3 regions of the Planomonospora sp. ID91781 genome follow, and region 2 is predicted to be linked to each of the others. Evidence: riboswitches for the same ligand, from Rfam matches in the RefSeq annotation. Region 2 holds a riboswitch; each other region holds the start of a gene.
The links. Region 2 has a riboswitch for cobalamin ahead of HS048_RS22865 (cobaltochelatase subunit CobN). Riboswitches for the same ligand answer to the same signal wherever they lie in the genome.
Positions count from the first base shown of each region.

Region 1 (7,666 bases), on a different contig from region 2:
GCCGCCCTGGTGATGGCGCTCGCCGCGGGCGGCCGGACCGGCACGACCAGGCTGATCCTGGCGGGTTCGGCGACCGCGCTGGCGCTCCACTCGCTCACCAACCTGCTGCTGATCCTCTTCGAGGAGGAGACCAACGGGCTGTTCGCCTGGGGCAGCGGCTCGCTCGTGCAGAGCGACCTCGAGGCCGTCACGCAGCTGGGCCCGCTGATCCTGCTGGCCGGGGCCGCCGCCGTGCTGGCCGGGCCGAGGCTCGACATCCTCTCCCTGGGCGACGACACCGCCACGGTGCTCGGCGTCAACGTCGGACGGCTGCGCCTGGTGCTCACGCTCCTGGCCGTCCTGCTGGCCGCCGCCGCGGTCACCGTCGCGGGCCCCATCGGGTTCGTGGGCCTGTGCGCGCCGGTGATCGTCAGGCTGCTCCCGGGCGTGCACCGCCACCGGACGGCGGTTCCGCTGGCGGGCCTCGTCGGCGTGCTCGTCGTCCTCGGCTCCGACATCGGGCTGCGCGCCGTCTTCGGCGGGCAGGCGGGCGTGGACGTGCCGCCCGGCGTGGTCACCTCGCTGTTCGGCGCCGCGGTGATGGTGTGGCTGGCCCGCCGCTACCGGGACGCCGGGCCGACCCGCCAGCCGCCGATCGTGCGGGTCGCGGCCCGCTCGCGCGCCGCCTTCCTGACCGTGGTGACGGCCTGCGCGGTCCTGCTCGCCGGAGCGGTCTTCCTCGGCATGCTCGGCGGCGACACCTGGATCCTGGGCGGCGACCTGGTCAACTGGCTGAACGGCCGGACCGGCCGCGGCCTCACCTTCGTGCTCGATCAGCGCTATCCGCGGGTGCTCGCCGCGGTGCTCGCCGGCGCCGCGCTGGCCGCCGCGGGCACGGCCGTCCAGGCGGTGTGCCGCAACCCGCTGGCCGAGCCGGGCATGCTCGGCGTCACCGCCGGTGCGGGCGTGGGCGCCGTCTCGCTGCTGGCCCTCGCACCGCTCGCCGGGATCTGGCCGATGTTCGCGGCGGCCATCGCCGGGGCCCTGGCCGCCTCCGCCGCGGTGTACCTGCTGTCGTGGCGCGGCGGGCTGAGCTCCGACCGGCTGGTGCTGATCGGCGTCGGCGTGCAGGCGGCCTGCACCGCCGTCACCGTGCTGATCATCGTCAAGGCGGACCCCTGGAACACCGCCATGGCGCTGACCTGGCTGTCCGGTTCCACCTACGGCCGCGTCCCCGCCCAGCTCATCCCGGTCGCGCTGGCCCTGGCCCTGGTGCTCCCGCTGATCGTCTGGCTCCGCCGCGACCTGGACCTGCTCTCCCTGGACGAGGACAGCCCCCGCGTCCTCGGCGTCCCCCTGGAACCGGTACGGCTGGCCGCTCTGGGCGGCTCGGTGCTGCTGACCGCCACCGCGGTCTCCGCCGTGGGCGTGGTCGGCTTCGTCGGCCTGATCGCCCCGCACGCCGCCCGCGCCCTGGTCGGTGCGGGCCACGCCCGCGTCCTCCCGGTGGCCGTGCTCCTCGGCGCTCTGCTGGTGAGCCTGGCCGACACGCTCGGGCGCACCGTCATCGCCCCGGCCCAGGTGCCCGCCGGGCTCGTCACCGCGCTGCTCGGCACGCCGTACTTCGTCTGGCTGCTGTGGCGCTCCCGGGCGCAGGCGGACGGCTGACCGGCCGGTTCCGGGCCCTGATCGCGATTTCCACGAGGTCGTCCCATCCGAGATCGCCTCCGCGGGACCGAGGAGCGAGTGTGCCCCTGGTCTCGTGGAGGCGGACGGTGCGACCGCACCCGGTTCGGCGGCGCGGTCGTCACCTCCTGCATGATCGCGCTCCCGCACTGCGCTACAGTCGCGTCCGGCACGAACTGACGCGAGGTGCCTCCCCCGGGAGGAGAATCGGGAAGCCGGTGCGACTCCGGCACGGGCCCGCCGCGGTGATCGGGGAGCTGCCGTCCACGCACGAGACGTGCGGCCACTGGCCTCGAGGCCGGGAAGGCGGACGGCGCAGGCGTTGATCCGAGAGTCCGAAGACCGGCCTCGCTCCACCCGCCGCCCCCTGAGGGGCGGCACGAGAGCAGCGGGAGCCTGCCCTGTGAACGACGTCCCTGCGAACGACGTCTATGCGAACGACGTCCCTGCGAACGACGTCCCTGCGAACACCGGCATCTACGACGTCATCCACCGCCGCCGCGACGTACGGTCCCAGTTCAACGGCGGACCCGTGCCCGGCGACGTCCTCGACCGCGTGCTGGCCGCCGCGCACGCGGCGCCCAGCGTGGGGCTCTCCCAGCCCTGGGACTTCGTCCTGGTACGGGACCCCGCCACCCGCCAGGCCTTCCACGACCACGTCCAGCGGGAGCGGGCCGTCTTCGCGGCGTCCCTCAGCGGGGACGAGGCCGAGCGGTTCGCCAGGATCAAGGTCGACGGCGTGCTGGAGTCGAGCCTCTCGGTGGTCGTCACCTACGACGCCGAACGCGCCGGTCCCGCGGTCCTGGGCCGGCACGCCATCGCCGACACCGGCCTCTACTCGGTCTGCCTGGCCATCCAGAACCTGTGGCTGGCGGCCACCGCCGAGGGCCTGGGCGTCGGCTGGGTCTCGTTCTACCGCGAGCCGTTCGTGCGGCGCCTGCTCGGCATCCCGTCCGGGATCCGCCCGGTGGCCTGGCTCTGCCTGGGACCGGTCACCCACGTCGAACCGGCCCCCGACCTGGAACGGCACGGCTGGCGCCGCCGCGCCCCGCTGAGCGCCGCGGTCCGGCACGAACGGTGGTGACGCGAGGACACGGATCGACCCGGGGCGCGGGACCCGGATGGGGCCTTGCCGCGGCCCGAGCGGACATGATCGACTAAGGCGGTCATGTTCGGCGCGAACCCCCGCATGAATGGACCTGGCCCATGAACACCCCCCGCGAATCCGGCGCTCCGCGCGACCTCGGCCTCGACCGGCCGCACTCGGCCCGCATCTGGAACTACTGGCTGGGCGGCAAGGACCACCACCCGGCCGACCGCGAGGCCGGGGAGATGGTCAAGCAGCTCATCCCGGGCATCGTCGAAGCGGCCCGGGCCGACCGGGCGTTCCTGGGCCGGGCCGTACGGCACCTGGCGGGCGAGGCGGGCATCCGCCAGTTCCTCGACATCGGCACGGGCCTGCCCACCGCCGACAACACCCACGAGGTCGCGCAGCGGATCGCCCCGGAGTGCCGGGTCGTCTACGTCGACAACGACCCGATCGTCCTGGCGCACGCCCGCGCCCTGCTCGCCGGCACGCCCGAGGGCCGCACCCAGTACATCGAGGCCGACCTGCGCGACCCGCAGCACATCCTGCGGGTCGCCGCGCAGACGCTCGACTTCACCGAACCCGTCGCGCTGATGCTGCTGGGCATCCTGCACCACATCGTCGACGACGCCGAGGCGGGGAAGATCGTACAGGAGCTGGTCGACGCCCTGCCCTCCGGCAGTTACCTGGCGATCGCGCACGCCACGGCCGAGGTCCACGGTGACGCCATGCACGAGGCGATGCGGCGGTTCATGGAGCGGGGCGGCACCCCGATCGTGGCCCGCGACCGCCGTCACCTGGCGACGTTCTTCGACGGGCTGGAGCTCCTGGAGCCCGGCGTGGTGTCCTGCTCGAGATGGCGTGCCGAGGCCGAGCCCTGGGGCGAGCCCGAAGAGGTCTCCCAGTTCTGCGGGGTCGCCCGCAAGCCGTGAAGCCCCGGCCGGGGTGCCCGCCGCGGCGGCAGAGCGCACCAGGAGAAAACCAATAATCACCTCACGTATTCGCCTATAAGGTGCATCCGTGGACGCCCTGGAAAACCTCCCGCCGGAAGACCCCACGCCGGAAAGCCTCGCCCTGGAGGGCCTCGTCATCACCAGGCGGCTGCGGGTCCCCCTCGGCGCTCCCGCGGACGCCGTGCCGGGCTGGGGTGAGACGGCCGCCCGGCAGCTCGACGCCGCGCTGCTGAGCGTGGGGTTCACGTGCTCGCCGGCCCTGCTCGCGCGTCTGGCCGGGCTGCCCGGCCAGGAGGTGGTCGATCTGGGCGTGCGCGTCCTGGCCGCGGTCCGCCGGCTGGTCGGCGACCACGTGCGGCACAACGCCTACTTCATCGACTTCCCCGCCAACGTGCCCGACACCGTGGAGTTCTGGGCCGGCCTGCTGCGCGAGGCGCTGCTCGACCCGGTCACCGCGCTCGACCCTGCCACCGCGCGGGTCCGGCCGTCGACGATCGACCTGCTGAGCCTGCCGGGATACGGCCGCTACCGGCACACCTACGCCGAACTGCTGGCCGCGCACGCGGAGCTGGTCCCGCTGGCCGGGGACCGGGTGACCGTGCTGGAAGCGGGCGGGAGCCTGGAGTCCGAGGCGCGCGACCTCTACTTCTCCCTGGCGGGCTCGCAGGCGCCGCTCGCCGCCGAGGACCTGGCGGCCCTGCGCTCGCTCGCCTCGTTCTGCGCCGAGCAGCCCGAGGACGTGCCCGTGCGCGAGAACCGCGCCGTCGTCAACGAGGTACGGCTGGCCGCCGGCCTCCCCCTGCTCGTCGACACGGTGACCGACGTGCTCCGGCTGGCCTGCGGCGCCTCCGGCGGCGATGTCACGCTGGCCGCGCCCACCAGGTTCCGTTCGTTCCGCCGCGCCGAGCGCCGCGCTCTCCTGGCCGCGCTGGACGGCCTGCCCCCGGCCTCGCACGGTGACGTCACCCGCCACCGGGAGCAGTGGAAGCGACTCGGCGAGCGGCTCCACCCGCACGAGTTCCCGCGGTTCCCACGGGCCGTCCAGGTCTTCGAGGCGGCCAGGGGCGTCCGGAAGGTCGCCGGCCTCGACAGCCAGGTCGAGGCCGCCCTGTCGGCCGGCCGTACCGCCGACGCCGTGCGGTTGCTGGAGAACGCTCCCGGCGCGCTGCTGCGCCGCCTCGACCACCTGCTGCGGACCGGCTCGTCCGCGTCGGCCGTACTGGACGCCGCGGAGAGATCCGCCGGGCGGGCGTCCGGCCGCGTGCTGCTCTCCCTGCGCGAGCACCTGCAGAACCGGCTCGCGCCCGCCGCCGGCCGCGTCTTCGTCAACCGGTACGGCAGGGCGTGGACGACCCCGGACGGCCGCGCGCCGCTCGGCGAGGAGACGCTGGGGCGGCTGCTCGCCATTCTGGACGAGGAGATCACCCGCCGGCTCCCGGATCCCGGCGAGCTCATCGTCGACCCCGACGTCCTCGACGTGGCCCTGCCCTTGTCGGGCAAGGCCGTCGCGCCCGGGCTCGGCATGCTCCCCCGCGGGTCGCTGTCCCGGGTGGACGGAGAACTGCTCAGGTTCTTCGTCCACTGGCGCCAGGCCGGGCAGCGCACCGACTACGACCTGTCGGCGCTCATGCTCGACGCCGCCTACGGCGATCCGGAGCAGGTCTCCTGGACGAACTACGCCAGCGACTTCGCGCGGTACTCGGGCGACCTCACCGACGCCGCCGACGGCGCGTCGGAGTTCATCGACGTCCGCCTCGCCGAGGCGACCCGGCCGATCATCATCCCCGCGGTCAACATCTACTCCGGGGAGCCGTTCGACGAGGCGGCGGAGGCGTTCTTCGGTTTCATGACCAGGGACGCCGAGCAGGAGGGCCGGCCCTTCGAGCCGCGTACCGTGCGCATGAAGTCGGACCTGCGCGGCTCCGGCCAGGTGGCCCTGCCTCTGGTCTTCCTCCGCGGTGACGACGGGGCCTGGCGGGTCAAGTGGCTGCACCTCTACCTGAAGGGCCACCCCCGGTTCAACCAGGTCGAGGGCAACCGGGTGAGCACGTCGCTGCTGGTGCGCTCGATCGTGGAACGCGACCACCTCCGGGTCCGCCACCTCGCCGACCTGCTGCGCGCGAAGGCCACCGCTCCTGTCACCACCGCCGCCACCGCGACCGCCACCGCCACCGCCACCGCGACCGGGCGGACCACCTACATCGGGCTGGAGGCCCCGGCCGGTCTCCCGCCGGGCGCGCGGGTGTACACCGCCGCGACGCTGCACGAGCTGATCCCGGCCTGATACCGTGGGGGCCGCGAGGCCATGGGAGGGCTTCCTTCTCAATCTTCCCAATTGACTCCAGCTCTCCCGCTCTCCTCGCATCCGGTGGCGAGGCCATTCGGGGGCTTCCTTCTCTCCTGGTTCGATTCCAGGTAGGCCCCTGGGCCTACTGGCGCTCACAGCTCCCGAGCCTCCCTCGCCGCTTTCCTCCGTCCGGTGTCCTCCGTCCGGCGACGGATGCAGCCGAGCCCTGCCGGACGGTGCCGTGACCCGGCAGGGCGTCCGGTGTCAGGTGAGCCTGAGGCCGGTCGGCAGCAGAGCTCGGATCGTGGCGCGGACGGCCTCGAGGTCGACCGCCTCGGGAGCGACCCGCCACTGGGCGTGAACGCCGATGACGGTCCCCACCAGCAGCACCGTGAGCGCTTCGGAGGTGGTTCCCGGCGGGAGCGCCTCCGCCGGTATCCGGGCCCGCACCGCTTGCCGGAGCGCGGCGTGCAGCCGCGCGTAGTGCTCGCGGATCGGTGATCCGGCCTCCACTGCCTCGGCGAGCAGGGTGATGAACAGGCGCGTGGCGGGCAGGCGGATGAAGTCCATGACCTGGTCCAGCGGGTCACCGGGGAACTCCCCTGGGATCGGCTCCCCCGGGATCGAGGGGAGGCCGGTCAGCACGGCCTGGAGCCGGTCGTCGACCACCGCTTCCAGCAGGCCCAGCTTGTTGCCGAAGTGCCAGGGGATGGAGCCGCGGCTGATGCCGGCCCTCTCCGCGATGTCGATGAAACTCGTCTGCCGGTATCCCTTTTCCGCGAAGAGCTCGGCAGCGGCCGTCACCAGCAGCCGGCGGCTCTCTTGGGTCCTCTCGATACGTCGCGTGGCGGCCATGCGGCCCATCTAACCAGGTATGCCGACTAGCAAATCGAATGCCGATCGATATAGCCTATGTCGGTCAGCATAGAAATTGAGAAGGCTCTCCGTGCGGTGGGCGGACCGTGTGATGGGCGGGCTGCGTGACAGGTCGACTGCGTGACGGGTGGCGCAGATCGCGCCGACGTGATCGGCGATGAGCGGACCCGTCCCGCCGCACCGGATACCGGCCTGATCTAGCCCATCGGCCGGACGCCGGATCGGTGATGGGAACGAGCCCGACGGGCCCGACGCGACCGTCACCCCGCTCAAGCCGGCCACGAGGAAGGGACCTCACATGAACTCCGGAAAACGACTGCTCCGCTGGGCGAGCGGGATCATGCTCGTGCTGGGGGCAGGGCACCTGTCCCTGCTGACGCTCGCCTTCCGGGAGGACATCACCGGCTGGGTGGAACGAGGGATGTGGGCGGCGGTCCCGCTCGCATTCCCCCCCGGGGACGCCGTCCGGACGGTGGAATACCTGCAGAACGAGGCCGTCTTCTGGGGCGGCCCGGGAAGCTTCGCCGTGCCCCTGATACTCCTGGGCTGCCTGATCTGGCACCTCGCCGGGCGCGGGGTGGCCGTGCCCGCCGGAATCGGCTGGGGCCTCGCGGCGTGGTGCCTGGTGGGCGGCGTGCTTCTCGTGCCGTCCCCGTTCTTCGCCGGGACCGTCTCCGGGGCGCTCATCATCCTGGCGGCACGGAAGGGAGAGCCGTCGGGATGATTGCCGTGGATCGTCACCGGCCGGGACACGTCGCGGTGATCCCGCCGTTGCCGGGCAGGGCGTCGCCCGCGGGA
Region 1 is NZ_JABTEY010000001.1:2,926,099-2,933,764, reverse strand. Features, by position in the region: gene HS048_RS13330 (iron ABC transporter permease) at 1-1,647, shown strand, start outside; cobalamin riboswitch at 1,833-2,031, shown strand; gene bluB (5,6-dimethylbenzimidazole synthase) at 2,069-2,749, shown strand; gene HS048_RS13320 (SAM-dependent methyltransferase) at 2,872-3,684, shown strand; gene HS048_RS13315 (hypothetical protein) at 3,773-5,989, shown strand; gene HS048_RS13310 (TetR/AcrR family transcriptional regulator) at 6,257-6,847, opposite strand; gene HS048_RS13305 (DUF6463 family protein) at 7,167-7,592, shown strand.
Region 1: it holds a riboswitch for cobalamin, as region 2 does, so the genes downstream of both, bluB (5,6-dimethylbenzimidazole synthase) here and HS048_RS22865 (cobaltochelatase subunit CobN) in region 2, are expected to answer to the same signal.

Region 2 (7,666 bases):
GCCGAGCAGCGCGAGCACCTCGGCCACGTCGTCCCCGGCGGTGCGCATGGCGCTGGTCCCCCAGACCGAGAGCCCGACCGAGCGGGGCCAGCCGCCGGTCTCCTCCCGGTAGCGGGCCAGCAGTGAGTCCGCCATGGCCTGCCCGGTCTCCCAGGCCAGCCGGCTCGGCACCGCCTTGGGATCGACCGAGTAGAAGTTGCGCCCGGTCGGCAGCACGTTGACCAGCCCGCGCAGCGGCGACCCGCTCGGCCCGGCGGGCACGTACCCGCCGTCGAGGGCGTGCAGGATCGCGCCGATCTCGTCGGTGGTCCGCGCCAGCCGGGGCACGATCTCGGTCGCCGCGAACCGCAGGATCCGCTCCACCAGCGCGAGGTCCGCTCCGGAGGCGGCGGCCCCCGGCGGAACGGCCGCGCCGCCCGACCCACCCGGTCCGGATACGGCACCGCCACCCGGTCCGGATACGGCACCGCCACTCGATCCGGGTACGGCACCGCCACTCGATCCGGGTACGGCACCGTTATCCGATCCGGGTACGGCACCGCCGACCGGTCCGAGGACGGCGGCGACCGCACCGGCCGCCGCGGCCGGGTCCCAGCCGCCGCCCTCCATGGCCTCGACCAGGGAGCGGGCCAGCGTCTCGGCCCCGTCGACGCCCGCCCGGTCCGCGCTGCCGTCCTCCGCCAGGCCCAGGGCCTCCCGCAGGCCGGGCAGCGCCTCGCTCCCCGCCCACATCTGGCGGGCCCGGAGCATGGCGAGCACCAGGTCGACGCGGACCTCCCCCTGCGGGGCGGCGCCCAGCACGTGCAGGCCGTCGCGGATCTGCACGTCCTTGACCTCGCAGAGCCACCCGTCCAGGTGGAGCAGGAAGTCGTCGAACTCCGCGTCGTGCGGGCGGTCCCCGACCCCCAGGTCGTGGTCGAGCCGGGCCGCCTGGATCAGCGTCCAGATCTGGGCGCGGATCGCCGGGAGCTTGGCCGGGTCCATGGCCGCGATCGAGGCGTGCTCGTCGAGGAGCTGCTCCAGCCGCGCCATGTCCCCGTAGGTGTCGGCGCGGGCCATCGGCGGCACCAGGTGGTCGACCAGGGTGGCGTGGGCGCGGCGCTTGGCCTGGGTGCCCTCTCCGGGGTCGTTGACCAGGAACGGGTAGACCAGCGGCAGGTCGCCCAGGGCGGCGTCCGGGCCGCAGGAGGCCGACAGGCCCGCGGACTTGCCGGGCAGCCACTCCAGGTTGCCGTGCTTGCCGACGTGCACGACCGCGTGCGCACCGAACCCGTCGGCCAGCCACCGGTAGGCCGCCAGGTAGTGGTGGCTCGGCGGCAGGTCCGGGTCGTGGTAGATGGCGATCGGGTTCTCGCCGAAGCCGCGCGGCGGCTGGACCATCACCACGACGTTCCCGGCGCGCAGCGCGGCCAGCACGATCTCGCCCTCCGGGTCGCGGGACCGGTCGACGAACAGCTCGCCGGGCGGCGGCCCCCAGTGCGCCTCGACCCGCTCGCGCAGGTCCGCCGGGAGCGTGCCGTACCACTCGGCGTAGGTGCGCGCGGCGATGCGCACCGGGTTGCCGGCCAGCCGCTCCTCGGTGAGCCAGTCGGGGTCCTGCCCGCCCGCCGCGATCAGCGCGTGGATCAGCGCGTCGCCGTCCTGGGCGGCCACGCCGGGCAGCTCGTCCTCGGCGCCGATGTCGTAGCCGTGCCCGCGCAGCGCGGCCAGCAGCCGCACCAGGCTCGCGGGGGTGTCCAGGCCGACGGCGTTGCCGATCCGGGAGTGCTTGGTCGGGTAGGCCGAGAGCATCAGCACGATCCGCCGCTCCGCGGGCGGGACGTGCCGCAGCGCGGCGTGCCGTACGGCGATGCCGGCCACCCGCGCGGCCCGCTCGGGGTCGGCGGCGTAGACGGTGAGCCCGTCGGCGTCGGTCTCCTTGAACGAGAACGGCACGGTGATGATCCGGCCGTCGAACTCGGGGATGGCCACCTGGGTGGCGGCGTCCAGCGGCGACAGGCCGTCGTCGCTGCCCTCCCAGGTCTCCCGGCTGCTCGTCAGGCAGAGTCCCTGCAGGATCGGCACGTCCAGCTCGGCCAGCGCCCCGACGTCCCACGCCTCGTCGTCGCCGCCGGCCGACGCGGTCGCCGGGCGGGTGCCTCCGGCCGCGAGCACCGTCACCACCAGGGCGTCGACCTGGCGCAGGGTCTCGATCAGGGCGGGCTCGGCGGCGCGCAGGGAGGCGCAGTAGACGGGCAGCGCCCGCGCGCCCGCGTCCTCGACCGCCGCGCAGAGCGTCTCGACGAACGCGGTGTTCCCGGCGACGTGGTGGGCCCGGTAGTACAGCACCCCCACGACCGGGGCGTTCCCGACGGCGTCCCCGGCGGCGTCCCCGGCGGTGTCCCGGCGGGCCTCGCGCTCCAGCACCCCCCAGGCCGGGGTGGGCCGGGGGGGTGCGAAGCCGTGGCCGGTGAGCAGCACGGTGTCGGACAGGAACCGGTGCAGCTCGGCGAGGTTGGCCGGGCCGCCGTGGGCGAGGTAGGCGTGCGCCTCGGCGCAGACGCCGCCGGGGACCCCCCACTGGCGGGACAACTCCATCAGCTCGGCGTCGGGCGCCTGCTCGCCGCCGAGCACGACGACGGGCCGGGGCCCGGCGAGCAGGGCGTCCAGGCCCTCCTCCCAGGCGCGGCGCCCGCCGAGCAGCCGGACCACGACCAGGTCGGCGCCCTCCAGCAGCGGCGGCAGGTCCGCGGCGGCGAGCCGGGCGGGGTTGCCCAGCCGGTAGGCGGCGCCGCTCGCCCGGGCGCTGAGCAGGTCGGTGTCGGAGGTGGAGAGCAGCAGGATCACGCGGCACGTCCCTCGGGACGGGGGCACGGCGAAGGGCGCACGGAGACTCTTCCTCCCTCGGGGTCCTCGCCCCGGGTCGTCGGCGGACGCGAGGGCCGGAGTCTCCTGGCTCCCGGATCGACGCTCCCCCCGGCCTTCCCGTCCGCACGCGGACAGTGGCCTGGTTGGGGGTCGCTCCCCGGTCACAGTGGCGGGACCGCGCCGGATTCGCACCGGCTTCCTCCCATTGCCTTCGCTCGACCATGAGCGTACGGCAGTTCGGTCGTCCGGAGGAACCCGGCGTTAGCATCCTCGGCGTGACCGTTCCCGACCTCTCCGGAAATCCCGGCATGTCCGGCTCCCCCGATGTGCCCGGCGGACTCGGGCTTCCCGCCCCTTCCGGCGCACCCGGCGGACCGGGGCCCTCCGGAACTCCCGGCCTGTCCGGCTCCTCCGGCGCGCCCGGCCGTCCCGGACCCCCTGACGCGTCCGGCGCACCCGGCTCCTCCCGCGCCTCCGACGGTCCCGGCTCCTCCGGCGTGTCCGGCCTTCCGGGCCGGTCCCGGTCCGACGCGTGTCCCGGAGCGCTGCAGACGCACGCCGCCGCCGACGGCGGGCTGGCCCGGATCCGGGTTCCCGGCGGCCGCCTGCCCTCGACCCGGCTGCGCGAGCTGGCCCGGGCCGCCGCCGAGTGCGGCACCGGCGTCATCGAGCTGACCTCCCGGGCGAACGTCCAGGTCCGCGGGCTGGGCGAGGAGTCCGGCTTCGCGGCGCGGATGGGCGAGGCGGGCCTGCTGCCCTCGCCGACCCACGAGCGGGTCCGCAACATCCTGGCCTCCCCGCTGACCGGCTGCGACGGCCGCGGGCTGCTCGACGCGGGCCCGCTGGTCGCCGAACTGGACCGGTCGCTGTGCGCCCGCCCGGAGCTGGCCGCCCTGCCCGGCCGGTTCCTGTTCGCCGTCGACGACGGCCGCGGCGACGTCGCCGGGCTCGGCGCCGACGCGGGGATCCTGCCGCTCGCTCCCGACCTGGTCGCGGTCCTCGTCGCGGGCGCCGACAGCGGCCTGCGCGTCCCGGTGTCCGAGGCGGTTCCCGCGCTGCTCGCGGTGGCCGGGGCGTTCCTGGCGGAGCTCGCGGGTTCGGGGACCGCCGCCTGGCGGATCGGGGAACTGCCCGGCGGTCCCGGCCGGGTCGTGGCACGCCTCCGCGCCGAGGCGGCCGGCTCGGCCGTCGCCCTCGCGGGCGCTTCCGCGGCCGCCCCGGTGGAGACCCCCGCGGACGCCGCGGCGCCGCCTCCCGCGACGGACGCCGGCGTGGGCTCCGGGCTCGGCCGGCCGGTGGCGCCGCACCCGGTCACGCACGGACCGGTGGGCGTCATCGAGCCGGTCCGCGGGCGCGGGGACCGGAAGGAGGCCGGAGACGGAGACGGGGGCGGGGATCCCGGTGACCGGGTGGCCCTCGGCGTCGCGGTGCCGCTGGGGCGGCTGACCGCGGCGCAGGCGGAACTGCTCGCCGGGCTGGCCGACGAGGTACGGCTCACGCCGTGGCGGGGGGTGGTCGTGCCCGGTCTGACCCGCGCGGAGGCGGCGGAGGCGGCCGTCCGGCTGGCGGACGCCGGGCTGGTCACGGACCCGGACTCGCCGTGGACCGGCGTGAGCGCCTGCACCGGCCGCCCGGGCTGCGCCAAGTCCCTCGCCGACGTCCGGGCCGACGCGGCCTCCGTCATCGGCCTCGTGGAGGCGGACGCCGCCTCGCGTTCGATGAGATCGCCGGGCACCGGTACGCTCCCCGTGCACTGGGCGGGCTGCGGGCGCCGCTGCGGCCGTCCGGCCGGGCGGGTCGTGGACGTGGTCGCGACCGGCGACGGCTACCGGGTGGACGCGGACGGCCTCAGCCTGTCCTGTGCGGACATCGGACAGACCGCGGCCGCGGTGGCGGCCGCCAGAGGGGAAACGTGATCGACTACGTCCGCGACGGCGCGGAGATCTACCGCCGTTCCTTCGCCACCATCCGCGCCGAGACCGACCTGAGCGGGCTGCCCGAGGACGTCGCGCGGGTCGCGGTCCGCATGGTCCACGCCTGCGGCATGGTGGACCTGGTCGACGACCTCGGCTGGTCTCCCGGCGTCGTGGCCTCGGCGCGGGCCGCACTGCTGGCCGGGGCCCCGGTGCTGTGCGACGCGATGATGGTCGCCTCCGGAGTGACCCGCCACCGTCTCCCGGCCGGCAACGACGTCGTCTGCACCCTCGGCGACCCGCGGGTGCCGGAGCTCGCCGAGCGCCTGGGCACCACCCGCAGCGCCGCCGCGCTGGAGCTCTGGCGCGACCGGCTGGAGGGCGCCGTGGTCGCGGTGGGCAACGCGCCCACCGCGCTGTTCCGGCTGCTGGAGATGGTCGAGGAGGGCGCGGGACGGCCCGCGGCCGTACTCGGCGTCCCCGTAGGTTTCATCGGCGCCGCCGAGTCCAAGCAGGCCCTCGCCGGACACCCGGCGGGCCTGCCGTACCTGGTCGTGCACGGCCGCAGGGGCGGCAGCGCGATGGCCGCCGCCGCCGTCAACGCGATCGCCAGCGAACAGGAGTGAGCGCCATGACCGACGACCCGACCGGTGCGACCGGTGCGGCCGCAGGACACGACGGGCGCACCGGGCACGACGGGCCCGCCGCCGCGGGACGGCTCTGGGGGGTGGGGCTGGGACCGGGTGATCCGGAGCTGGTGACCGTCAAGGCCGCCCGCCTCCTCGGTGCGGCGGACGTGATCGCCTACCACAGCGCCCGGCACGGCCGGAGCATCGCCCGCTCGGTCGCCGCGCCGTACCTGCGGGAGGGCCAGATCGAGGAGGCCCTCATCTACCCGCTCACCACGGAGACGACCGACCATCCGGGCGGCTACCAGGGGGCGATCGACGACTTCTACGCCGAGTGCGCGCTCCGGCTGGCCGCGCACCTGGACGCGGGGCGCGACGTGGTGGTGCTGTGCGAGGGCGACCCGCTCTTCTACGGCTCCTACATGCACATGCACAAGCGCCTGGCGCACCGCTACACCACCGAGGTCGTCCCGGGCGTCACCTCGGTGAGCGGGGCCGCGGCGGTCCTCGGCCGGCCGCTGGTGGAGCGCGACGAGACGCTGACGGTGCTGCCCGGCACCCTGCCCGCCGAGGTGCTGGCCGAGCGGCTCGCGGCCGCCGACTCCGCCGCGGTGCTCAAGCTGGGCCGGACGTTCACCAAGGTCCGCGACGCGCTGGAGAAGGCGGGCCGTCTGGAGGAGGCCTGGTACGTGGAGCGCGCCACCACCGGCGGGCAGCGCCTGGCCCCGCTGGCGGAGGTCGACCCGGAGAGCGTGCCGTACTTCTCGCTGGCCCTGATCCCCAGCCCGGTGAACGCCGGACCGGCCCCCGCCGGTCCGGCCCGTACGGCGGAGGCGGCGGCGGGCGTCCGGCCCTCGACCGGGACCACGACCGGCACCTCGACCGGGACCGCGACCGGGACGGGCACCGCGGGCAGGACCGGCGAGGTCGTGGTCGTCGGGCTCGGCCCGGCCGGCCGGCCCTGGCTGACGCCGGAGGCGCAGGAGGCCCTGGCCGCCGCCGACGAGCTCGTCGGGTACGGCCCCTACCTGGACCGGGTCCCGCCCAACCCGCGCCAGCGCCGGCACGCCACCGACAACCGGGTGGAGGCCGAGCGGGCCGCGCACGCGCTGGAGCTGGCCAGGGCCGGGTCCCGGGTGGCCGTCGTCTCCTCCGGCGACCCCGGGGTGTTCGCGATGGCGAGCGCGGTGCTGGAGGTGGCCTGCGAGCCGCGCTTCTCCGGCGTGCCGGTGCGGGTGCTGCCGGGCCTGACCGCGGCGCACGCGGTCGCGAGCCGGGCGGGGGCGCCGCTCGGGCACGACTACTGCGTGCTGTCGCTGTCGGACCTGCTCAAGCCGTGGGAGGTCGTGGCGGAGCGGATCAGCGCGGCGGCGCGGGCGGACCTGGTGCTGGCGATCTACAACCCCGCCTCCCGGAGCCGGACCTGGCAGGTGGCCGCGGCCCGCGACCTGCTGCTGGAGCACCGCGCGCCGGAGACGCCGGTGGTCGTCGGCCGGGACGTCGGCGGGGCGGGCGAGAGCGTGACGGTGACCACCCTGGCCGAGCTGGACCCGGCGGCGGTGGACATGCGCTGCCTGCTGCTGGTCGGGTCCTCGACGACGCGGGTGGCCGACCGCGGCGACGGCCGCCGCGTGGTCTTCACCCCCCGCCGCTACCCGGCATGACGTGCCCGGCGGGCGTACGGCGGGGCCGCCCGGCCCCGCCGTCCCCGGCCCTGCCCGGCCGTCCCGCGAGGGCGCCTGCGGTCCCGCCCGGCCGTCCCGTGAGGGCGTCCGCGGTCCCGCCCGGTCGTCCCGCCCCGCCGTCCCCGGCCCTACCGGGCCGCACCGGCGACGGTCTCCAGCCAGGCGACCGCCTCCTCGACGGTCGGCACCGCGGGCACGCCGCCGGGCGCGGGCGGGCGCCGCACGACCACGACCGGCAGGCCCAGCTCACGGGCGGCGTGCAGCTTGGCGGTCGTCATCTCGCCGCCGCTGTCCTTGGTGACCAGCACGTCGATCCGGTGCCCCCGCATGAGGGCGAGTTCGCCCTCGCGGGTGAAGGGGCCCCGGCTGAGCAGCACCTCCACCCGGCGCGGCAGCGGCGGCTCGGGCGGGTCCACCGAACGGGCCAGGAACCACAGTCCGTCCAGGTCCGCGAAGACCGGCAGGCTGCGGCGGCCGGTGGTGAGGAAGACCCGCTCCCCGAGGGCGGGCAGCAGCGCGGCCGCGGCCTCCAGCGACGGCACCCGGCGCCAGTCGTCGCCCGGCCCGGCCTGCCAGCCGGGCCGGCGCAGGA
Region 2 is NZ_JABTEY010000002.1:797,888-805,553, forward strand. Features, by position in the region: gene HS048_RS22865 (cobaltochelatase subunit CobN) at 1-2,826, opposite strand, end outside; cobalamin riboswitch at 2,925-3,049, opposite strand; gene HS048_RS22870 (precorrin-3B synthase) at 3,123-4,763, shown strand; gene HS048_RS22875 (precorrin-8X methylmutase) at 4,760-5,386, shown strand; gene HS048_RS22880 (precorrin-2 C(20)-methyltransferase) at 5,392-7,053, shown strand; gene HS048_RS22885 (cobalt-precorrin-6A reductase) at 7,203-7,666, opposite strand, start outside.

Region 3 (7,666 bases), 620 kb from region 2:
GCGCGAGGGCGCGCAGAAGCTCAAGGAGATCTCCTACGTGCACGCCGAGGCCTATCCGGCCAGCGAGCTCAAGCACGGCCCGCTGGCGCTGATCGGCCCGGAGATGCCGACCGTGGCGATCGTCCCCGACGACGAGCTGCTGGACAAGAACCTCACCACGCTGGGGGAGATCCGTGCGCGCGGCGGGCGGGTGCTGATGGTCGGCCACCGCGTCGCCGACCCCAAGCTGGCCGACGACTGCCTGGTCGTGCCCAAGAACGAGGTCGAGCTGGACCCGATCCTGCTGGGCATCCCGCTCCAGCTCTTCGCCTACCACGCCGCCGTCGCCCTGGAGCGGGACGTGGACAAGCCCCGGAACCTGGCCAAGAGCGTCACGGTGGAGTAGCCGGAACGCTGCGCCCGCTACGTCCCGTTCTGTGGCGGAAAGTAATGGTGCTGTAACCTAGAGTGCCAAGGGCACCCTGGGAAAGGGGCACCTATGCACCGTAGGCGGTTTTTCTGGATCACCGCGGGGATCGCGGTCGCCGCGGCGGGATGCGGGACGACGGGCGGCGCCGGACCTCCGGTGCCGGAGAGGTTGTCGGTCATCGCGCCCGCGGCCCGCGGGCGCGAGGCCGACCGGGTGGCCCGGGCGCTGGCGTCGGCGCTGACCGGCGACGGACTGGCCCGGACGGTCGAGGTGGAGAACCACCCGGGCGGGGCCGGGGCCGCCGCCCTCGCGGCCCTCGCCGCGTCGCGGACCTCCGGTGCGCCGTTCACCCGCGAGGGCGGGCTGCTGGTGGCCGGGATGCCGATGGTCGCCGGGGCGGAGACGTCCGGCGCCGCCCCGCTGGCCGAGTCCGCCACCCCGCTGGCCCGCCTGGTCGGCGAGTGGGCGGCGCTGGCGGTCTCCGCCGACTCGCGGCTGCGCTCCTTCGAGGACTTCGCCGCCCGGCTCCGCCGGGACCCCGCCGGGCTGGTGGTCGGCGGCCGGGCGGCCGGCGGCCCGGACCACGTCCTCTACGGCATGATCGGCAAGTGCCTGGGCGTGGACGCCCGCCTCCTCGAGTACACCGGGTACGCCGGGGCCGACCAGGCCGTCGAGGCGCTCGGCGGCGGATGGGCCGCCGCGATTCTGGCCCCGGCCCGCGTCCTGGCCGCCGGGCTCGCCTCGGGACGCCTGCGCGTGCTGGCGGTCTCCTCCCGCGAACGGATCGACGGGATCGAGGCGCCGACGCTCATGGAGCTGGAGGTCCGGCTGGAGTACGCCGACTGGCGCGGGCTGCTCGGCCCGGGGGAGATGAGCGCCGAGGACCGCGAGGCCGCCGTCGCGCTCTGCGACCGGATCGACGCCTCCCCGCGCTGGCGGGAACTGTGCGCGCGCCAGGGCTGGGAACGCGTGTACCTCAGCGGCGACGACTTCCGGCAGTGGCTCGCCACCGAGACCGAGCGCACCCGGGGCGTGCTCTACGAACTCGGGCTGCTGGGCTCGTCCGACACAAATTGTAGGGCCGGTTGCGCGATCCGCCCCTAGATGTAGGATCCTCCTCGTTGCTGGTTCGCCCCTGGCGGGGCGAGGAAAGAGGGAACCCGGTGCGATTCCGGGACTGCCCCGCAGCGGTGAACGGGAACGACCGCCGTCAGAGGCACTGGGGAGACCTGGGAAGCGACGGCCAGTAGGAAGCGCACGAACACGCCCGTGAGTCCGAAGACCTGCCGGTGACGCGTGGAAGGGGAGCCGGACCGGGCTCCGGGACGCCCGAGGGCGGTCCGGACCGCCCGGTGGGCGGCCCCGGCCACGCAAGCGGTCCAGGGCTTCGAGGGAGGGCCCGCGGACGAGGCGGTTCCCGCATGCCCTTCCTGCGGCCGGGATCCGCCCTCCGACGCGCGCCCGTTCCTCGAGAGCCGTACACACGGGGAATTCCAGCGCGCGAGGGGTGGCACGTGACACAGACCATGGCAGAGGCCGCGATCGGCACGGCGGGTGACGCGGCGGGCGGCGCGACCGGCACGGTGGTGACCGGCACGGCGGGTGACGCGGCGGGCGGCGCGGCGGGCGGTACGACGGCCGGCGCCGTACCGGGGGCGGGAACCGGCCCGGACGCCCGCCGGCTGGCCATCGAGGAGGCCGCCGCCCGGGTGATCACCGACCCGGAGAACTCCAGGACCGCCGCCGGGCTGCTGGACGGGCTGATCGCCGACGAGGCCGCCGAGCACGGCGTCCGGACCTTCTCGGAATCCGTCGCCGCCACCCACGCGGCCGGACTGGTCGCCGACCGGCTGGCGGAGTTCGTCGCGGCCAACGCGGCGGAGCTGGACGCGCTGGTCCGCGAGGAGACCCGGTTCGAGTACTTCGGCCTGCGCACGGTCTACGACCGCTACCTGCTGCGCCACCCGGAGACCCGCAAGGTCCTGGAGCGCCCGCAGCACTTCTTCCTCCGGGTGGCCTGCGGCCTGTCGGAGACGGTGGCCGAGGCCGCCGAGCTGTACGGCCTCATGACCACGCTGTCCTACCTGCCGAGCTCGCCGACCCTGTTCAACTCCGGCGCCCGCCGCCCGCAGCTGTCGTCGTGCTTCCTGCTCGACTCGCCGCGCGACGAGCTGGAGGCCATCTACGAGCGCTACGGGCAGGTCGCGCGCCTGTCGAAGTACGCCGGGGGGATCGGCATCGCCTGGACCCGGGTGCGCTCGCGGGGCTCGCTGATCCGGGGCACCAACGGCCACTCCAACGGCATCGTGCCGTGGCTGCGCACGCTGGACTCCAGCGTCGCCGCGGTCAACCAGGGCGGCCGGCGCAAGGGCGCCGCCTGCGTCTACCTGGAGACCTGGCACGCCGACATCGAGGAGTTCCTGGAACTGCGCGACAACACCGGCGAGGACGCCCGCCGCACCCACAACCTCAACCTGGCCAACTGGGTGCCGGACGAGTTCATGCGCCGGGTCGAGGCGGACGCGGCATGGTCGCTGTTCGACCCCAAGGACGTCCCGCACCTCACCGACCTGTACGGCGCCGCCTTCGACGCCGCCTACCGGGCCGCCGAGGAGGCCGGGCTGGCCGTGCGGCGGATCCCGGCCCGGACCCTCTACGGCCGGATGATGCGGACCCTGGCCCAGACCGGCAACGGCTGGATGACCTTCAAGGACGCGGCCAACCGCACCTCCAACCAGACCGCCCGCCCCGAGAACGTCATCCACCTGTCCAACCTCTGCACCGAGATCCTCGAGGTCACCAGCGACGCCGAGACGGCCGTCTGCAACCTCGGCTCGGTGAACCTGGCCGCCCACCTGGCCGGGGACGGGGTCGACTGGGAGCGGCTGCGCCGCACCGTCCGCACCGCCGTGCGGTTCCTGGACCGCACCATCGACCTGGGCTTCTACCCGACGCCCGAGGCCGAGGCGGCCAACCGCCGGTGGCGGCCGATCGGGCTGGGCGTGATGGGCCTGGCCGACGTGTTCTTCGCGCTGCGCCTGCCGTTCGACTCGCCGGAGGCGCTGGAGCTGTCCACCCGGATCGCCGAGGAGATCGCGCTCGCCGCCTACGGCACCTCCGCCGACCTGGCCGCCGAGCGGGGCCGGCACCCCTCCTACGGCGAGACCCGGGCCGCGGACGGGGTGCTCCACCCCGACCACTACGGCGACGGCCACAGCGACGGCCGCAGCGGCGGTCACGGGGCCTCCCGGTCCGCCGCGCGCTCGCCCGAGTGGGCCGCGCTGCGGGAGCGGATCGCGGAGACCGGCCTGCGCAACTCCCTGCTGATCGCGATCGCGCCGACCGCCACGATCGCCTCCATCGCCGGCTGCTACGAGTGCATCGAGCCGCAGGTCTCCAACGTCTTCAAGCGCGAGACCCTGTCGGGCGAGTTCCTCCAGGTCAACCGCTACCTGGTCCGCGACCTGCAGGCGCGCGGGCTGTGGAACGAGCGGATCCGGGACGCGATCAAGCGGGCCGACGGCTCGGTCCAGGACATCCCGGAGATCCCCGCCGACCTCAAGGTCCTGTACCGGACCGCCTGGGAGCTGCCGCAGAAGGCGCTGATCGACCTGGCCGCCGCGCGCACGCCGTACGTCGACCAGGCGCAGTCGCTGAACCTCTTCATGGCCACCCCGACCATCGGCAAGCTCTCCTCGATGTACGCCTACGCCTGGAAGTCGGGCCTGAAGACCACCTACTACCTGCGCTCGCGCCCCGCGACGCGGATCGCCCAGACCACCGTGGCCGCCGCCCCGGGCGCGCCCGCGCCCGCCGCGGTCGCCGACCCCGAGGCCGTCGCGTGCTCCCTGGAGAACCCCGAGGTCTGCGACGCCTGCCAGTAGGCCCGCCCGGCGCCCCGCCGCGACCCGACGCGCCCTGCCGCGCCTTCGTGCCTTTCCGCGCCTTTCCGTGCCTTTCCACGGCCCGGCGCGCGATCCGGCGACCTCACGCACGACCTCACGCACGACCCGACGACGACACGGAGACATCCAGCATGCTGCTCGACCCCGGCATGGACCTGACCCTGCGGCCCATGCGCTACCCGGACTTCTACGAGCGCTACCGGGCCGCCATCCGCAACACCTGGACGGTGGAGGAGGTGGACCTGAACTCCGACCTCGCCGACCTGGCGAAGATGACGGACCAGGAGCGCCACCTGATCAACCGGCTCGTGGCGTTCTTCGCCACCGGCGACTCGATCGTGGCCAACAACCTGGTCCTCAACCTCTACCAGCACGTCAACGCCCCCGAGGCCCGGCTCTACCTCAGCCGCCAGCTGTTCGAGGAGGCCGTGCACGTCCAGTTCTACCTGACGCTGCTCGACACCTACCTGCCCGACCACGACGAGCGGGTCAAGGCCTTCGCCGCGGTCGAGCACATCCCGTCGATCAGGGACAAGGCCGAGTTCTGCTTCCGCTGGATCGACTCGCTCGGCGGGCTGGACCGGCTGGAGACGAGGGAGGACCGCCGCGCCTTCCTGCTCAACCTGATCTGCTTCGCCGCCTGCATCGAGGGCCTGTTCTTCTACGGCGCCTTCGCCTACGTCTACTGGTTCCGCTCCCGCGGCCTGCTCGGCGGCCTGGCCACCGGGACGAACTGGGTGTTCCGCGACGAGTCCATGCACATGGAGTTCGCCTTCAGCGTGGTGGACACCGTGCGAGCGGAGGAGCCCGGTCTCTTCGACGACGAGCTCGCCGCGCAGGTCGTCCGGATGATGGAGGAGGCGGTCGCGGCCGAACTGGCCTTCGCCGCCGACCTGTGCGGCGACGGCCTGCCCGGGATGGGCGTCGAGGCGATGCGGGGCTACCTGGAGTACGTGGCCGACCAGCGCCTGGCCCGGCTCGGCATGCCCGTCCGGTACGGCACCGCCAACCCGTTCGCCTTCATGGAGCTGCAGGACGTGCAGGAGCTGGCGAACTTCTTCGAGCGCCGGGTTTCTGCGTATCAGGTGGCCGTCGAGGGGAATGTCACATTCGACGAGGACTTCTGATTATGGGCCAGCCATAGGGGAAACCTCTCGCCGGTAAAAAGTCGACGAGGGGGGACGCCGTCCGTGATGGACTGGATCATCATGCTGGTCGCCGTACTGGCCGCGGTCGCGGCCGTGGAGGTGGTGAGGCGGGTGCTGCGCTCACGACTGATCGGGGAGAAGTGGGTCCTCGCCGGCCCGCTGGTGCGGCGCTGCACCTGGCCCGCGTTCGCCACGGCCGCCGTGGTCGCGGCCTACACGGTCTACGAGCCGGGTGCCATGGCCGACGGCGAGGCCAACCAGAACATCCAGCGGCTGCTCAGCCTGGCGATGATCGCCTCCATCACGTGGCTGGTCATCCAGGCCGCCTACGCGGTGACCGACGTCGTGCTGGAGCGGCTGCTCAAGGTCGAGGGCGAGCGCAACCTGCGGGCCCGGCGCATCCGCACCCAGATCGCGCTGGTCCGCCGGGTCGCCTCGGCGGTGGTCGTCGTGGTCGCGCTGGGCGCGATGCTCTTCACCTTCCCGCAGATGCGCGCGCTGGGCGCCGGACTGCTCGCCTCCGCCGGCATCGCGGGCGTGGTCGCGGGCATCGCGGCCCAGTCGACGCTCGGCAACCTGCTCGCGGGACTGCAGCTCGCCTTCAGTGACGCGATCCGGCTGGACGACGTGGTCGTGGTGGAGAACGAGTGGGGCCGGATCGAGGAGCTGACCCTCACCTACGTGGTCCTGCGCCTGTGGGACGAGCGCCGGCTGGTCCTGCCCGTCTCCTACTTCACCACCAACCCGTTCCAGAACTGGACCCGGCACGGCAGCCGGGTGATCGGCCACGTGATGTTCCGGGTCGACTGGTCGGTCCCGGTGGACGAGCTGCGCACCGAGCTCTACCACGCGCTGCGCGAGCACCCCCTGTGGGACCAGAAGGACTGGGTGCTCCAGGTCACCGACGTCCTGCCCAACGGCCTGGTGGAGCTGCGCGCGCTGATGAGCGCCGCCGACTCCGCCAGCGCCTGGGACCTCAAGTGCGACATGCGCGAGCACCTGGTGAGGTTCGTCCGGGAGAAGTACCCCGAGTCGCTGCCCCGCTTCCGGGTCGAGACCTCCGCCTGAGGGCCTTTCCTACGCCTCGCCGGCCGGCTGGTGCTCGGCGCAGTCCACCCGCAGGGCGGCGTCCCCGAAGGGCGTGTCGAGCAGGCGGCAGTGGTGCGGCAGGTCCGGGTCGTCGTGCGCGGCGCGGGCGAAGAAGCGGCAGGTCACGCAGGTCCGGGCGACTGCGAGCACGCCGGTCCCGTGGAGGCGGGCCACGAGGTCGAGCAGGAAGCGCAGGGTGGCGGCCTTGTCGGCCTCCGGGGCGCCGCCCAGCCAGGCGGTGACGGGATCGGACCAGTGCGCCAGCTCGCCGGCGAGTCTCCGGCCGGCGTCGGTCAGCAGGAGGACGTGGCTGCGCCGGTCGCCCGGATCGGGTTCCCGCCGGACGAGCTCCTTGCGGCGCAGCGCCGTGAGCGCCTCGCTCATGGTGGCGGCCGAGACGTCGAACTCGGCGGCCAGGTCGCTGGAGCGCGGCGGCCGCGCCCTGCCGGACAGGTGCAGCAGCAACTGGGTCTGGATCGGGCTCAGCCCGTTGGCGTAGGCCTGCCGCCACAGCAGGGTGCGCACCGCGTGCCCGGTCCGCTCCAGCGCCGCGGCCAGCCGACGGTCCAGGTCGGCGCCGTCGGCGGCCGTCGGCGCGGCCGTGTCGGCCGGTAGCGGTCCTTCCTGCTGCACCGCTCCTCCATTCGTCAGTAGTCCTAAGCATAGAGGTTGACAGGGGCTCCACGCTCTTCTAATTTACTTCGGAGTCCGAAACTTAGGACTCCGAAAGAAAGAGAGGGTCACCATGTCCCGAATCCAGATCCGGGGGCGCCGCCTCACCGTCGCGGCGGCCCTCGGCCTGCTCGCCGCAGGCCTGCTCGCCACGCCCGCGGCCGCCCACCCGGGCGGGAAGGGCCATCCGGACGGGAAGGGCCACCGGCACGCCGCGGAGCACGACGGCATCCGCTCACCGCGCGGCGACGCCCGCCCGTCCGCCTTCGACCTCGTCCGCACCAGCGTGCGGCGCGACGGACGCCACCTCGTCTTCACCGAGCAGGTGCGCGGCCGCGCCGGCTCCGTGCGGCCCGAGCGGCACGGGTCCTTCGCCGGCAGCGAGGTGCTCAGCTATGTCTGGCCCACCTCGCTCGACCCCTCCGCGGTCGGGTTCACCGCCG
Region 3 is NZ_JABTEY010000002.1:1,415,765-1,423,430, reverse strand. Features, by position in the region: gene glmS (glutamine--fructose-6-phosphate transaminase (isomerizing)) at 1-385, shown strand, start outside; gene HS048_RS25685 (tripartite tricarboxylate transporter substrate-binding protein) at 566-1,513, shown strand; cobalamin riboswitch at 1,518-1,715, shown strand; gene HS048_RS25680 (ribonucleoside-diphosphate reductase subunit alpha) at 1,924-4,293, shown strand; gene HS048_RS25675 (ribonucleotide-diphosphate reductase subunit beta) at 4,446-5,441, shown strand; gene HS048_RS25670 (mechanosensitive ion channel family protein) at 5,508-6,530, shown strand; gene HS048_RS25665 (MarR family winged helix-turn-helix transcriptional regulator) at 6,540-7,184, opposite strand; gene HS048_RS25660 (hypothetical protein) at 7,297-7,666, shown strand, end outside.
Region 3: it holds a riboswitch for cobalamin, as region 2 does, so the genes downstream of both, HS048_RS25680 (ribonucleoside-diphosphate reductase subunit alpha) here and HS048_RS22865 (cobaltochelatase subunit CobN) in region 2, are expected to answer to the same signal.